DNA from 2 places in the Streptomyces sp. NPDC007872 genome. Region 2 is predicted to be linked to the other one. Evidence: riboswitches for the same ligand, from Rfam matches in the RefSeq annotation. Region 2 holds a riboswitch; the other holds the start of a gene.
The links. Region 2 has a riboswitch for glycine ahead of gcvP (aminomethyl-transferring glycine dehydrogenase). Riboswitches for the same ligand answer to the same signal wherever they lie in the genome.

Region 1 (7,166 bases), on a different contig from region 2:
GCTCGACCGCGAGCTCGTCTTCCGCGACCCGCACACCATGGAGCGGAAGAAGTCCGTCCCCGTCGACTGCTACGGCGTCAACCACGCCGACTTCTCCGCGGACGGGCGCTACTTCGTCGTCTCCTGCGAGTTCTCCGGCGAGCTGCTCAAGGTCGACACGGAGCGGATGGAGGTGATCGGACAGCAGAAGCTGCCCTTCGAGGGCGCCATGCCCCAGGACGTGAAGATCTCCCCGGACGGCAGGACCTTCTACGTCGCCGACATGGCGGCCCACGGCATGTGGGTCCTCGACGGCGAGAAGTTCACCACCCCCACCCTGCTGCCCACCGGCAAGGGCTGCCACGGCCTCTACGTCGGCCGGGACTCGCGCGAGATGTACGTCTCCAACCGGGGCGAGGGCACGGTCTCCGTCTTCGACTTCCGGCAGAACCGGCTGACGAAGAAGTGGCGGCTCCCGGGCGGCGGCTCCCCCGACATGGGCGGCGTCTCCGCCGACGGCAAGGTCCTGTGGCTCTCCGGGCGCTACGACTCCGAGGTGTACGCGATCGACACCGGCACCGGGAAGCAGCTCGCCCGCGTCCCCGTCGGCAACGGCCCCCACGGCCTCGCCGTCTACCCGCAGCCGGGCCGCTACTCGCTCGGCCACACCGGCGTCTTCCGCTGACCCCCGTCGGGCCGCCGGGCCGGGGCGGCTAATCTGACCCCGTCGGACAAGCACCATGAAGGGGCGGAAACAGTGGCGGACATCGAGTCGGCACGCACGGCATTCAACCGGTACGACGTGGACGGGGACGGCTTCATCACCGCCGCGGAGTACAAGAGCGTGATGGCCCAGTTGGGCGACTTCCACGTCACGGAGACGGTCGCCGAGGCGCTCATCAAGCAGCGCGACGACAACGGCGACGGCAAGCTGTCGTGGGACGAGTTCTGGTCCCACCTCAGCAAGGCCTGACCCGCCCGCCCGGACGGGCCGCGCGACCCCGGTCGCCCGCCCGTCCGGGGCCGGCCCGGCCCCCGGAGGCCCGGGGGCTCAGCACTCGATGATGTTCACCGCGAGCCCGCCGCGGGCCGTCTCCTTGTACTTGACGCTCATGTCGGCGCCCGTCTCCTTCATGGTCTTGATGACCTTGTCGAGGGAGACCAGGTGGCTGCCGTCGCCGCGCATCGACATCTTCGCGGCCGTGACGGCCTTGACCGCCGCCATGCCGTTGCGCTCGATGCAGGGGATCTGGACCAGGCCGCCGACCGGGTCGCAGGTCAGGCCCAGGTTGTGCTCCATGCCGATCTCGGCGGCGTTCTCCACCTGCTCCGGGGAGCCGCCCAGGACCTCGGCGAGGGCGCCGGCCGCCATCGAGCAGGCCGAGCCGACCTCGCCCTGGCAGCCGACCTCGGCGCCGGAGATCGAGGCGTTCTCCTTGAAGAGCATGCCGACCGCGCCGGCCGCGAGGAGGAAGCGGACCACGCCGTCCTCGTCCGCGCCGGGGACGAAGTTCATGTAGTAGTGCAGGACGGCGGGGATGATGCCGGCCGCGCCGTTCGTCGGGGCCGTGACCACCCGGCCGCCCGCCGCGTTCTCCTCGTTCACCGCCATCGCGTACAGGGTGATCCACTCCATCGCGTGGGCCTCGGGGTTGCCCTCGGAGCGCAGCTTGCGGGCCGAGTTCGCCGCGCGCCGGCGGACCTTCAGGCCGCCGGGCAGGATGCCCTCGCGGGACATGCCGCGCGAGACGCAGGACTGCATGACCCGCCAGATCTCCAGGAGGCCCGCGCGGATCTCGTCCTCGGTGCGCCAGGCCTTCTCGTTCTCCAGCATCATCGCGGAGATCGACAGGCCGGTCTCCTTCGCGAGGCGGAGCAGCTCGTCGCCGGTGCGGAAGGGGTACTTCAGGACCGTGTCGTCCGGGACGATCGGGTTCTCGCCGGCCACGGCGTCCTCGTCGACCACGAAGCCGCCGCCGACCGAGTAGTACGTCTTCTCCAGGACGAGCCCGCCCTCCGCGTCGTACGCGGAGACCGTCATGCCGTTGGCGTGGTACGGGAGCGCCTTGCGCCGGTGCAGGACCAGGTCGGCGTCGAAGTCGAAGGGGATCGCGTGGGCGCCGAGCAGGTTGATCCGGCCACTCGCCCTGATCCGCTCGAACTCCTCGTCCGCGTGCTCCACGTCGACCGTGCGGGGCGAGTTCCCCTCCAGGCCGAGCAGGACGGCCTTGGGGGTGCCGTGGCCGTGGCCGGTGGCGCCGAGGGAGCCGTACAGCTCCGCCCGCACCTTCGCGGTGTGGGCCAGCAGGCCCTCGTTCTTCAGTCGGCGGGCGAACATCCGGGCCGCGCGCATGGGGCCCACCGTGTGGGAGCTCGACGGGCCGATGCCGATCGAGAACAGGTCGAAGACCGAGATGGCCACGGGATGACTCCTTGTGGGGGGCTGGACGTCGTTGTCTGCCGGGGTGGTGCAGAGAGCGAGCGGGGCGGGGGGACACGGGTCGGGGCACCGCGCCCGTCGTTCCAGTGTGCGCGGTGCCCCGGATGTCCGTACGAACAAAAGCGTACGAAATTACTAAGGTGTCACTTCAGGCCGGGGTACAGCGGGTGCCTGTCCGCGAGGGCGGTCACCCGGGCCTTGAGGGCCTCGGCCTTCTCGGCGTCGAAGCCCGGCTTGAGGGTCTCGGCGATGACGTCCGCGACCTCGCGGAAGTCCTCGGCCCCGAAACCGCGGGTCGCGAGCGCCGGCGTGCCGATGCGCAGGCCCGAGGTGACCATCGGGGGACGCGGGTCGTTCGGGACCGCGTTCCGGTTGACCGTGATGCCGACCTCGTGGAGGCGGTCCTCGGCCTGCTGGCCGTCCAGCTCCGAGTCGCGCAGGTCGACCAGGAGCAGGTGCACGTCCGTGCCGCCGGACAGGACCGAGACGCCGTGGGCGGTCACGTCGTCCTGGACCAGGCGCTCGGCGATGATCCGGGCGCCCTCCAGGGTGCGCTCCTGGCGCTCCTTGAACTCCTCCGAGGCCGCGACCTTGAAGGAGACGGCCTTGGCCGCGATCACGTGCTCCAGGGGGCCGCCCTGGAAGCCCGGGAAGACGGAGGAGTTCAGCTTCTTCGCGAACTCCTTCTTCGCCAGGATGATGCCGCCGCGCGGGCCGCCGAGCGTCTTGTGCGTGGTGGAGGTCACCACGTCCGCGTGCTCGACCGGGTTCGGGTGCAGACCGGCGGCGACCAGGCCCGCGAAGTGGGCCATGTCGACCCACAGGTAGGCGCCGACCTCGTCCGCGATCCGGCGGAACTCCGCGAAGTCGAGCTGACGCGGGTACGCCGACCAGCCCGCGATGATCACCTTCGGGCGGTGCTCCTTGGCGAGGCTCTCGACCTCGGCCATGTCGACCAGACCGGCCCCGTCCACGTGGTACGCGACCACGTCGAACTGCTTGCCGGAGAAGTTCAGGCGCATGCCGTGGGTGAGGTGGCCGCCGTGCGCCAGGTCCAGGCCCAGGATCGTGTCGCCCGGCTGGGCGATCGCGAAGAGGGCGGCCTGGTTCGCGGAGGCACCGGAGTGCGGCTGGACGTTGGCGTACTCGGCGCCGAACAGGTCCTTGATCCGGTCGATCGCGATCTGCTCGGCCACGTCGACGTGCTCGCAGCCGCCGTAGTAGCGGCGGCCCGGGTAGCCCTCGGCGTACTTGTTGGTGAGGACGGAGCCCTGGGCCTCCATGACCGCAACCGGAGCGAAGTTCTCCGAGGCGATCATCTCGAGGGTGGACTGCTGACGGCGGAGCTCGGCGTCGACGGCGGCGGCGACGTCGGGGTCCAGCTCGTGGAGGGGAGTGTTCAGAAGCGACATGAATCGATCCCTAGGGGTCTCGGGCCCGGTCTCAGTTCCCGGCGGAGAACGCGGCGTACTCGTCGGCGGTGAGCAGGTCGTCCGGCTCACCCGCGACGCGCACCTTGAACAGCCAGCCACCCTCGAACGGAGCCGTGTTCACCAGGGACGGGTCGTCCACCACGTCCTGGTTGGCGGCGACGATCTCACCCGAGACGGGCGAGTACAGGTCGCTCACGGACTTCGTCGACTCCAGCTCGCCGCAGGTCTCGCCCGCGGTGACCGTGTCGCCGACCTCGGGGAGCTGGGCGTAGACGACGTCACCGAGCGCGTTGGCCGCGAACTCCGTGATGCCGACGGTCGCGACGCCGTCCACGGCGTCCGACAGCCACTCGTGCTCCTTGGTGTACCGAAGCTGCTGGGGGTTGCTCATGACCTGATTCTCCTGGATCGGGGGAGTGCTGATGAACGTCGGTCTTGCGGGGTGAGACGCCGGGTGGGACGGACGCGTCACTTCCGGCGCTTGTAGAAGGGCAGCGCCACGACCTCGTACGGCTCGTGGGTGCCCCGGACGTCCACGCCCACGCCCGGGGTGCCGGGCTCCGCGTGCGCCGCGTCCACGTACGCCATGGCGATCGGCTTCCCGAGGGTCGGGGACGGGGCGCCGGAGGTGACCTCGCCGACGACCTGGCCGTCCTTGACGACGGAGAACCCGGCGCGCGGGACCCGGCGGCCCTCGGCGACCAGGCCGACCAGTCGGCGCGGCGGGGCGGTCTCGGCGCGCTCGGCGGCCTTCTCCAGGGCCTCGCGGCCGACGAAGCGGCCCTCGTTGGTCGTCTTCTCGAACTTCACGACCCGGCCGAGGCCGGCGTCGAAGGGGGTGAGGGAGGTGGTCAGCTCGTGGCCGTACAGCGGCATGCCCGCCTCCAGGCGGAGCGTGTCGCGGCAGGACAGGCCGCAGGGGATCAGGCCGACGCCCTCGCCCGCCTCGGTCAGCGCCTTCCACACGCCCTCGGCGTGCTCCGGCTTCAGGAAGAGCTCGAAGCCGTCCTCGCCGGTGTAGCCGGTGCGGGCGATCAGGGCGGGCACGCCCGCGACCGTGCCCGGCAGGCCGGCGTAGTACTTCAGGCCGTCCAGGTCGGCGTCGGTGACCGACTTCAGGATGCCGGGGGACTCCGGGCCCTGGACCGCGATCAGGGCGTACGCGTCGTGGTCGTCGCGGACCTCGGCGTCGAAGCCGGCCGCGCGCTCGGTGAGGGCGTCCAGGACGGTCCGGGCATTGGAGGCGTTGGCGACCACCATGTACTCGGTCTCACCCAGGCGGTAGACGATCAGGTCGTCCAGGATGCCGCCGTCCTCGCGACAGATCATGGTGTACCGCGCGCGGCCGGTGCCCACCGTGGAGATGTTGCCGACCAGGGCGAAGTCGAGGAGCTCGACGGCCTGCGGCCCGGTGACGGTGATCTCGCCCATGTGGGAGAGGTCGAAGAGACCGGCCCGGGTGCGGACGGCGTTGTGCTCGTCGCGCTCGCTGCCGTACCGCAGGGGCATGTCCCAGCCCGCGAAGTCGGTCATGGTCGCGCCCAGCGAACGATGCAGCGCATCGAGGGCGGTCAGGCGGGGGGCAGAGGTCATGGGGTGGCTCCCGGGTCCCAAGGGCGTTCGGTGACGAAGACATGACGGGCGAGGACGTCCTCCCCATCTGTCATGGAACCTGAGAGGTTCACCGGGGGCACCTCGTCACCGAGAGCCCGGCTTGCACCTTGGGTGGGGACACGACGGTGTCCCGCTTTTCAGATCTGCCTCATCCACGCGGTACGGGGCCTGAGAGATTCAAGGGAGGGTCTTGCTCCTTCGGCGCCCGGACACACCCCGTGACGACTGCGTGGTCACGTGCGTGGTCCGGAACTCTCCCGCGCGGATTCGAACGGCCGGTATGCGGTTGTACGGCGACTGTGCGCGCCCAGGGCCGGACAGGTCCTGGCGGGCACATCATTGCACGCGGTGTCGGCGCGGCAAATCGCTTGTGCCCCATTACCGTTTCTTTACACTTCTTGGGAAGGGTCTCCCGAGGCCCGGCAGGGGGAGAAGGCGATGACGATCCAGCACACCGGCGCGTACGCGACGAGTACCGGCATACCGTCCCCACGGGCCCGCGCCCGGTCCCGGGGACGGGGCCGGATCCTGCGGGACCTGCGCGAGCGCGGCGGCCGGGGCCCCCGCGCCCTGGCCTTCGCGGCCGGGGACCTCGTGGTCGTCTCCGGGCTGCCCGGCAGCGGCAAGTCCACCCTCATGAAGCGGGCGGCCGGGGACCGGGGCATCGACTCCCAGGACGCCCGGGAGCGCTGGGAGGCCCGGATGCCCCGCCTCCTGCCGTACGCCCTCTACCGCCCCCTGGTCCGGATCGCGCACTACGCCGGGCTGCGCCGCGCCCTGCGCTCCGGCGCGAGCGTGGTCGTGCACGACTGCGGCACCCAGTCCTGGGTGCGCGGCTGGCTCGCCCGCGAGGCCCGCCGGCGGGGGAGCGAGCTGCACCTGGTCCTCCTCGACGTCACCCCGGACACCGCCAGGGCCGGACAGGACGCCCGGGGCCGCGGCGTCTCCGCGTACGCCTTCGCCCGGCACCGCCGCGCGGTCGGCCGGCTGCTGCGGGCCGCCGGGGACGGCCGGCTCCCGCACGGCTGCGCCTCGGTGACCCTGCTCGACCGGGACGCCGCGGACGCCCTCCGGACGATCGGCTTCGGGGAGGCGGTCTGACCCCTTCCCCCGCGCGTCCCGGGCGCCCGTACCCCTCCCTTCCGGCCACGGCGCCGCCCGGGCGGCGTTAGGGTGCTGCCGGGCGGCCGGGTACGGCAGGCCGCGCGAGAAGGGGAACGGGACCGTGGACGTGACGTGGCCGGGCAACGAGCTCGAAGAGGTGCTTGCCGCCTCGCTCGGCAACCCCGAGGCGGGCGGCCGCCTCCTGGAGGTCCTGGGCCGCAGCCCGGTCTGGGTCCCCCTGCCCAACGGCGGCGGCCCCGACAGCCCCGACCTGGACCTCGCCACCATGGAGATCGAGGGCGCGGCCTACGTCCCCGTCTTCAGCTCCGAGCAGCAGCTCCGCGCCTGCGCGGGCGACCACATGTCCTTCGCCGTCGCGCCCGCCCGCGACTTCGCCCGCGGCCTGCCCCCGCAGCTCGGCATCGCCGTGAACCCCGGCGGCACCGTCGGCGTCCCGCTGCCCCCGCCCGCCGTCGCCGAGCTCTGCCGCGCCGGCCGGACCCCGCTCGACGGCCCCGCGTCCGGCGGCCGCGTCCGGCTCTTCGAGCCCGACTGGCAGGACGACCCCGTCGACTTCCTCGCCGCCGCCTCCGCCG
Region 2 (7,166 bases):
CGCTCCTCCAGCTCGGTGATGAGCGTGAGGTAGCCCTCGGCCTGCCCGACCGGGGCGAAGGGGTGCATCTGGCCGAACTCGGGCCAGGTCACCGGCTCCATCTCGGTGGTCGCGTTCAGCTTCATCGTGCAGGAGCCGAGCGGGATCATGCCGCGGTCGAGCGCGTAGTCGCGGTCCGCGAGGCGGCGCAGGTAGCGCAGCATCGAGGTCTCGGAGCGGTGCGCGTGGAAGACCGGGTGGGTCAGGTACGCGTCGGAGCGCAGCAGACCGGCGGGCAGCGCGTCCTCGGTGGCGGCGTCCAGGGCCTCGACGTCGGCGGTGACGCCGAAGGCGCCCCAGACGGCGGCGAGCTGCTCGCGCGTGGTGGTCTCGTCGCAGGAGACCGACACGTGGTCGGCGTCGGCGCGGTACAGGTTCACACCGGCCTCGCGGGCGGCGGCGGCGACCGTGTCGGCCTTGCCGGGCACGCGGGCGGTGAGGGTGTCGAAGAAGACGTCCCCGGTCAGCTCGACGCCCCCGGCGCGCAGACCGGCGGCCAGGATCGCGGCGTACCGGTGGGTGCGCAGCGCGATGCCCTTGAGGCCGTCGGGGCCGTGGTAGACGGCGTACATGCCGGCCATGACGGCGAGCAGCACCTGGGCGGTACAGATGTTGCTGGTGGCCTTCTCGCGGCGGATGTGCTGCTCGCGGGTCTGGAGGGCCAGGCGGTACGCGCGGTTGCCGTCGGCGTCGACGGACACGCCCACGAGCCGGCCGGGCAGGGAGCGGGCGTGCTTGTCCTGGACGGCCATGTAGCCGGCGTGCGGGCCGCCGAAGCCCATGGGGACGCCGAAGCGCTGCGTGGTGCCGACGGCGATGTCGGCGCCCAGCTCGCCGGGCGAGGTGAGCAGGGTGAGGGCGAGCAGGTCGGCGGCGACGGTGACGATCGCGCCGAGCTCGTGGGCCGCGTCGATCAGCGGCTTGATGTCGCGGACGGCACCGGAGGCGCCGGGGTACTGGATCAGCACGCCGAAGACGCCGCGCTCGGCGACCTCGGCCGGGATGCCCTCGCTCAGGTCGGCGACGACGACCTCGACGCCGGTCGGCTCGGCGCGGGTCTCGATGACGGCGATCGTCTGCGGCAGGGCGTCGGCGTCGACGAGGAAGACGCCCTTCTTGACCTTGCCGACGCGGCGGGACAGCGCCATGGCCTCGGCGGCGGCGGTGCCCTCGTCGAGCAGGGAGGCGCCGGAGGTGGGCAGGCCGGTCAGGTCGGCGACCATCGTCTGGAAGTTCAGCAGGGCCTCCAGGCGGCCCTGGGAGATCTCCGGCTGGTACGGCGTGTAGGCCGTGTACCAGGCGGGGTTCTCCATCACGTTCCGGAGGATCACCGGCGGGGTGAAGGTGCCGTAGTAGCCGAGGCCGATCATCGGGGCGAGGACCTGGTTGCGGTCGGCGAGCTCGCGCAGCTCGGCGAGCACCTCGGCCTCGGTGCGCGCGGCCGGCAGGCCCAGCGCCTCGGCGTTCTTGATCACGTCCGGCACCGCGGCGGCCGTGAGCTCGTCGAGCGAGCCGTAACCGACCTGGGCGAGCATCTTGGCCCGGGCCTCGGCGTCGGGCCCGATGTGCCGCTGCTCGAACGGGATGCCCTGCTCGAGCTCGGAGAGCGGAATGCGGTTGGCGGTCATGTACGGAGGCCTCCTGGTCGTCACGACCTGCGAGGGGCACCACGGCGCGGGTGCCCGGACGGCCTCCCCCTCTGTCATCTCAACCTGAGAGCTTCACCGGCACGCCTCGCGGCACGCCGGCTTTCACCGTCGGTGAGAGCGCATGCCGTCGGACATCCGCTCTGCTTTCCAGAGTGACCTCGTCCGTGCGGTACGGGGGCCTGAGAGATTCCGGGGAGGATTTGCTCCTTCGGCGCCCACCGGAAGGTTTCTCCGGGGGACTCTCCCGCACGGGGTCGACAGCCACACCCAGCCTACCAGCGCGGTTGAGACTCCCTTCGCTCAAGTGGCCGACATCCCGGATGTGCCCTTTGGTAGGGGGTAGAGGAGTTGCGACCAGTTGGAGGGACCGTGCAGACCGACATCGATCCGCGCAGCCTGATCGGCCGCAAGGCGTACGACCGGAACGGACACAAGATCGGAACCGTCGACGAGGTGTACCTCGACGACGCGACCGGCGTCCCGGAGTGGGCCGCGGTCCGCACGGGCCTGTTCAGCAGGGACGCGTTCGTCCCCCTGGAACCGAGCGACCTGCTCGACGACGGCCTCCACGTCCCGTTCGAACGCGCCCTCATCAAGGACGCCCCGGACTTCGGCGTGGGCCGCCACCTCTCCCCGGAGCAGGAACTCCAGCTCTACCGCCACTACAGCCTCGCCCTCCCCCCGCCCCCCGCGGACACCCCGGACAAGGACTTCGGCCGCCTGGCGGGCCAGGAAAGCGCCTGACCGGAACCGCCCGAAAACACCCCGCAGCCGCCGACGACGCGGCACGCCCCACGGGAAGACCCGCGCCCCTGCCCACCCACCGTCACGGGTGGTGCGGGGGGTGCGAGTGGGAACCCGGCCCGGCCGCCAGGCCGGGCGCACCCCCACGCCCCGCAGCCGCCGACGGCACGGGCACAGGCGCCGACCCCGCCCCCGCCCCGGAACCCCGCACCAGCGGCAACGCCTCCCCCGCCTCCAGCTCCGGATCGTCCACGGCGAACGTCCGCACCCGCCCCGGCGCCGACCCCGGTTCCTCGAACCGCACCGTGACCCGTCCGAGCCCGCTCCCCTGCACCCACCCGGCCCCGTGCACCGCGTGCCGCACGTCGTGCCCGGGCGCCCAGTACCGCTCGACGGGCGCGACGGACCCGGCCCCGACCGGCTCGGCCACCACCACCTCGGGCGCCACCGCAGCGGCACCGGCCTCTCCCCCGCCCCCCTCACCCGTGAGCTCCGCCTGGGCGAACAGGTCCTCCTGCGTGTAGTCCGCGAGCCCGCTCACGCCCACCCCGAGCAGCCGCACGCCCCCCGTGGTGTCCACCGACTCGAGCAGCCGCCCCGCGGCCTCCCGCACGACTCCCAGCGCGTCCGTCGGCCCCCGCAGCGTCTCGGACCGGGTGAGCGTCGAGAAGTCGAACCTCCGCACCTTCAGGACGATCGTCCGCCCCGAGTGCCCCGACGCCCGCAGCCGCTCCACGCACCGCTCCGCGAGCCGCTCGACCTCTCCCCGGATCCGCACCCGGTCGTGCAGGTCCACGGCGAAGGTGTCCTCGACGGAGACCGACTTGGCGTCCCGCTCGGCCACCACGGGCCGGTCGTCGTGCCCCAGGGCCATCCGGTGCAGCGAGGCCCCGTGCGCCCGCCCCAGGAGCCGTACGAGCTCGTCCTCGCCCGCTTCCGCGAGGTCGGACACGGTCGTCATCCCGGCCCGCCGCAGGTGCTCCCCGGTCGCCGGCCCGACCCCGGGCAGGATCCGCACGGACTTCGGTCCGAGGAGCTCCCGCTCGGTGCCCGGCGGTATGAGGGCGAGTCCGTCCGGCTTCGCCTGCTCGGAGGCGATCTTCGCGAGCATCTTGGAGCCCGCGAGCCCCACCGACCCGGTGAGTCCCGTCGTGGCGAGGATGTCGGCCCGCAGCCGCTCCCCCGCGGCCCGCGCGCTCGCCGTGTCGTCGGCGACGCCCCCCGCCTCCAGGTCCACGAAGGCCTCGTCGAGGCTGAGGGGCTCCACGAGCGGGGACAGGCCCCCGAGCAGCCGCATGACCTGCTCGCTGATCGACCGGTAGAAGGCGAAGCGCGGCACGAGATAGGCCGCGTTCGGCGCGAGCCGACGCGCCTGGCCCATCGGCATCGCCGAGTGGACCCCGAAGCGACGCGCCTCGTACGAGGCGGTGGCGACCACGCCCCGCGGCCCGATCCCACCCACGACCACGGGCTTTCCGCGCAGGCTGGGCTTCGACGCCTGCTCGGCGGCGGCGAAGAAGGCGTCCATGTCGAGATGCAGGATCGTCGGCGCGGCTCTCACGCCTCCGATGCTCCCCCATGCCACTGACAACGGCCGGACGCCCCGGGACGCGCCCCGCGACGGAGCCGTCCCGAAAACCGCCCGCGGACCCGGCTCAGACCGCCCGGTCCCGCCGCCTGCGGGCCAGCTCGTCGCCGGGGTTGTGCCCCACGAGCGTCTCGCCGGTGTCCACCCGCTCCCCGTGCAGTTGCGAGAGCGCCGCCTCCACGTCCCGCCAGACCACGCCGACGGCGATGCCGAAGACGCCCTGCCCGCCCTGGAGCAGGTCGACGACCTCGTCGGGCGAGGAGCACTCGTAGACCGTGGCCCCGTCGCTCATGAGCGTCATCCGCTCCAGGTCGCTGAAGCCCCGGGCCCTCAGGTGCTGCACCGCGGCCCGGATGTTCTGCAGGGCCACCCCGGTGTCGAGGAAGCGCTTGACGATCTTCAGGACGACGACGTCCCGGAAGCTGTAGAGCCGCTGCGTGCCCGACCCGTACGCGGGCCGCACGCTCGGTTCCACGAGACCGGTGCGCGCCCAGTAGTCCAGTTGGCGATAGGTGATGCCGGCGGCCGCGCACGCCGTGGGGCCGCGGTAACCGATCACCTCGTCCGCCGCGCCCGTACCGGCGCCCGTACCGAAGTCGCTCACACTGCCGTGAAGCGGATACGGACCGTTCTCCCCGGACACGCGTCCGAGGGAGCTGCCCGCCGTACCGTCCGCGCTGCTCATCACGCCGACCCTCCGTCCTTGACCTGCCCACACGAAGGTAGGCAGTCACTCGGGGTGCGTCAACGATCGCCACACTCGGCACGCCGAGTGATAATCACCCTGAGAGTGGTTTCCCGTGTCTCTCTCCGGGGAAAGGCTACTCGAATGCTCTGACAGCACCCCGCGAACGGCCCATGGCCGTACCGCCCGGTCTCACTGACTGTTGGTCCCGAAATCCTCCGGTGAGATCTGGTCGAGGAATTCGCGGAACTTCTCCACCTCGTCCTCCTGCTCGTCCGGGATCGCGATGCCGGCGTCGTCCAGGACGCCGTCACTGCCGAAGATCGGCGTCCCGGTCCGGAGGGCCAGCGCTATCGCGTCGGACGGCCGGGCGCTCACCTCGACGCCGCTGGCGAAGACCAGCTCGGCGTAGAAGACCCCGTCACGCAGATCCGTGATGCGGACTTCGGTGAGCTCCTGCCCCACGGCCTCCAGCACGTCCTTGAACAGGTCGTGCGTCAGCGGTCGCGGAGGGGCCATCCCCTGCTGCGCGAAGGCGATCGCGGTCGCCTCCCCCGGTCCGATCCAGATGGGGAGGTAACGATCGCCTCCCACTTCACGTAGGAGCACGATCGGCTGATTGGAGGGCATTTCCACTCGGACACCCACAACGTCGAGCTCGTTCACACAGCAACCCTAGGACGTGCCCGACCGGTTTGGATAGTCGGGCCCCTCTCCGGTCACTGCGAGCGGGTGCCCAGGGCGATCTGCATCAGGGCCGCGTGCAGCCGCACCGACTGCGCGGCCAGCTCCTGGGCGGTGGCCTCCGCGTGGGCCCTGGTCTGCGGATTGCGGTGCCGGCGCAGCGGCGCGACCACCTGTTCGATCAGCCCGGCCTCCCGGTCGGCGGCCGCCTTCACGGACCGCAGGTGACGGGGCTCCAGACCGAATCTCCCCAGATCCGCCACGAGCCGGGCGACGGTGACGGTCTCGGGGTCGTAGCCCCCGCCCTCCGTCTCGGCGATCAGACCGTACGACTCCCACTCCGCGAGCTCGGTCTCGGTGACCTCGGCGGCGGCGAGCAGCTCGTCCCGTTCGAGCCGCGCGGCGGCCGGCGGCTCCGGGTCCTGCTCCCAGGGCCCCTCCAGGAGGTCCCGACGGCGCCCGGGGGCCGGGAGTTCGACCCGCTCGCCCCGGGCGAGGGCGTCGAGGTGCTCGCGGATGACCTTCAGCGGAAGGTAGTGGTCCCGCTGCATCCGCAGGATGCGGGCGAGCCGCTCCACGTCCTGCCGGCTGAACTTCCGGTAGCCGGAGGCCGTCCGCCGGGGCTCGACGAGCCCCTCGGCCTCCAGGAACCGGATCTTGGAGATGGTCACTTCGGGAAACTCGTCGCGCAGTTGGTTCAGCACCGTGCCGATGCTGACCAGTCTGTCGCCCGCGGTGGCGGTGCCGGATCCGGCACCGCCCGTCGGTGTTCGCAGCATGGACCTTCCCTGAAGGGGATTCCCCGAGGCGTCACACGCCCCGCTGGCTCGAATGGAAGACCAGCCGGTACTTGCCGATCTGCACCTCGTCACCGTTGGACAGAACGACCGAGTCGATCGGCTCGCGGTTGACGTACGTGCCGTTGAGGCTGCCGACGTCGGAGACGGTGAAACTGCCGTCCTGCCCCCGCCGGAACTCGACGTGCCGCCGGGAGACCGTGACGTCGTCCAGGAAGATGTCGCTCTGCGGGTGACGGCCGGCCGTCGTCAGCTCTCCGTCGAGGAGGAACCGGCTGCCGGAGTTCGGCCCCCGGCGCACCACGAGGAGCGCGGATCCCAGCGGCAGCGCCTCCACGGCCGCCAGCGCCTCCGGGGAGAGCGACGGCAGCGCGGTCTGGCCGGTGACCTCCGCGTCATAGGCCTCCAGGCCCGAGATGGAGATCGTCGACGTCGTCTCCGACGCGCGTTCCGGGGCGACCCCGCCGCGCAGCGGCGTGCCGCAGTGGGAGCAGAAGCGGCTGTCGGCCGCGTTGCGGTGACCGCACCTCGTACACACCGGCATGGACGCATCCTCCTGCCGCGGCTGCCCCGCCGAGGTCTGTGTCGCGTACGGGTCGGAGGAGAACCCTCCACCCGCACTCGAGGTCGATGGTTCACCGAAACCTATGCGGGCGGCCCCGGCGGGGTCAACAGAAGACGCGCCCGGTGCGCCCGGAATGTCACCACCCCGACCTCCGACCTCGTCACGGAAGAGCGGGCGCTCGCCGCCCTGCTCCTCGCTCTGGGCGTGGCGCGGCGCGCGGTGCCGGGCGTTGCCGTCCTCACGTGCGCTCTTGCCGAACAACTTCGCAAACAACTTCACGGGCGATTCCCCTTGACCGAAACAGACCCGCCCGTGGGGCAGGACGAACCGAGATCCATCACACCTGCCGACCCGGACACCTTCACAACGTCCGTATCCTCCGGACAGTTTCCACCACGCACCACCGTTGTGATGC

Region 1: another riboswitch for glycine. It lies ahead of gcvT (glycine cleavage system aminomethyltransferase GcvT); the one in region 2 lies ahead of gcvP (aminomethyl-transferring glycine dehydrogenase).

The regions. Positions count from the first base shown of each region.
Region 1 covers NZ_JBIAEA010000001.1:992,901-1,000,066, forward strand. The annotation lists gene ACFYNX_RS04025 (YncE family protein) at 1-664, shown strand, start outside; gene ACFYNX_RS04030 (EF-hand domain-containing protein) at 737-952, shown strand; gene ACFYNX_RS04035 (L-serine ammonia-lyase) at 1,031-2,401, opposite strand; gene glyA (serine hydroxymethyltransferase) at 2,563-3,831, opposite strand; gene gcvH (glycine cleavage system protein GcvH) at 3,863-4,243, opposite strand; gene gcvT (glycine cleavage system aminomethyltransferase GcvT) at 4,321-5,445, opposite strand; glycine riboswitch at 5,614-5,736, opposite strand; gene ACFYNX_RS04055 (AAA family ATPase) at 5,905-6,567, shown strand; gene ACFYNX_RS04060 (enhanced serine sensitivity protein SseB) at 6,692-7,166, shown strand, end outside.
Region 2 covers NZ_JBIAEA010000009.1:293,275-300,440, forward strand. The annotation lists gene gcvP (aminomethyl-transferring glycine dehydrogenase) at 1-1,667, opposite strand, end outside; glycine riboswitch at 1,846-1,945, opposite strand; gene ACFYNX_RS28735 (PRC-barrel domain-containing protein) at 2,058-2,432, shown strand; gene ACFYNX_RS28740 (DNA polymerase IV) at 2,515-3,993, opposite strand; gene ACFYNX_RS28745 (MerR family transcriptional regulator) at 4,088-4,705, opposite strand; gene ACFYNX_RS28750 (bifunctional nuclease family protein) at 4,898-5,371, opposite strand; gene ACFYNX_RS28755 (MerR family transcriptional regulator) at 5,425-6,168, opposite strand; gene ACFYNX_RS28760 (FHA domain-containing protein) at 6,200-7,138, opposite strand.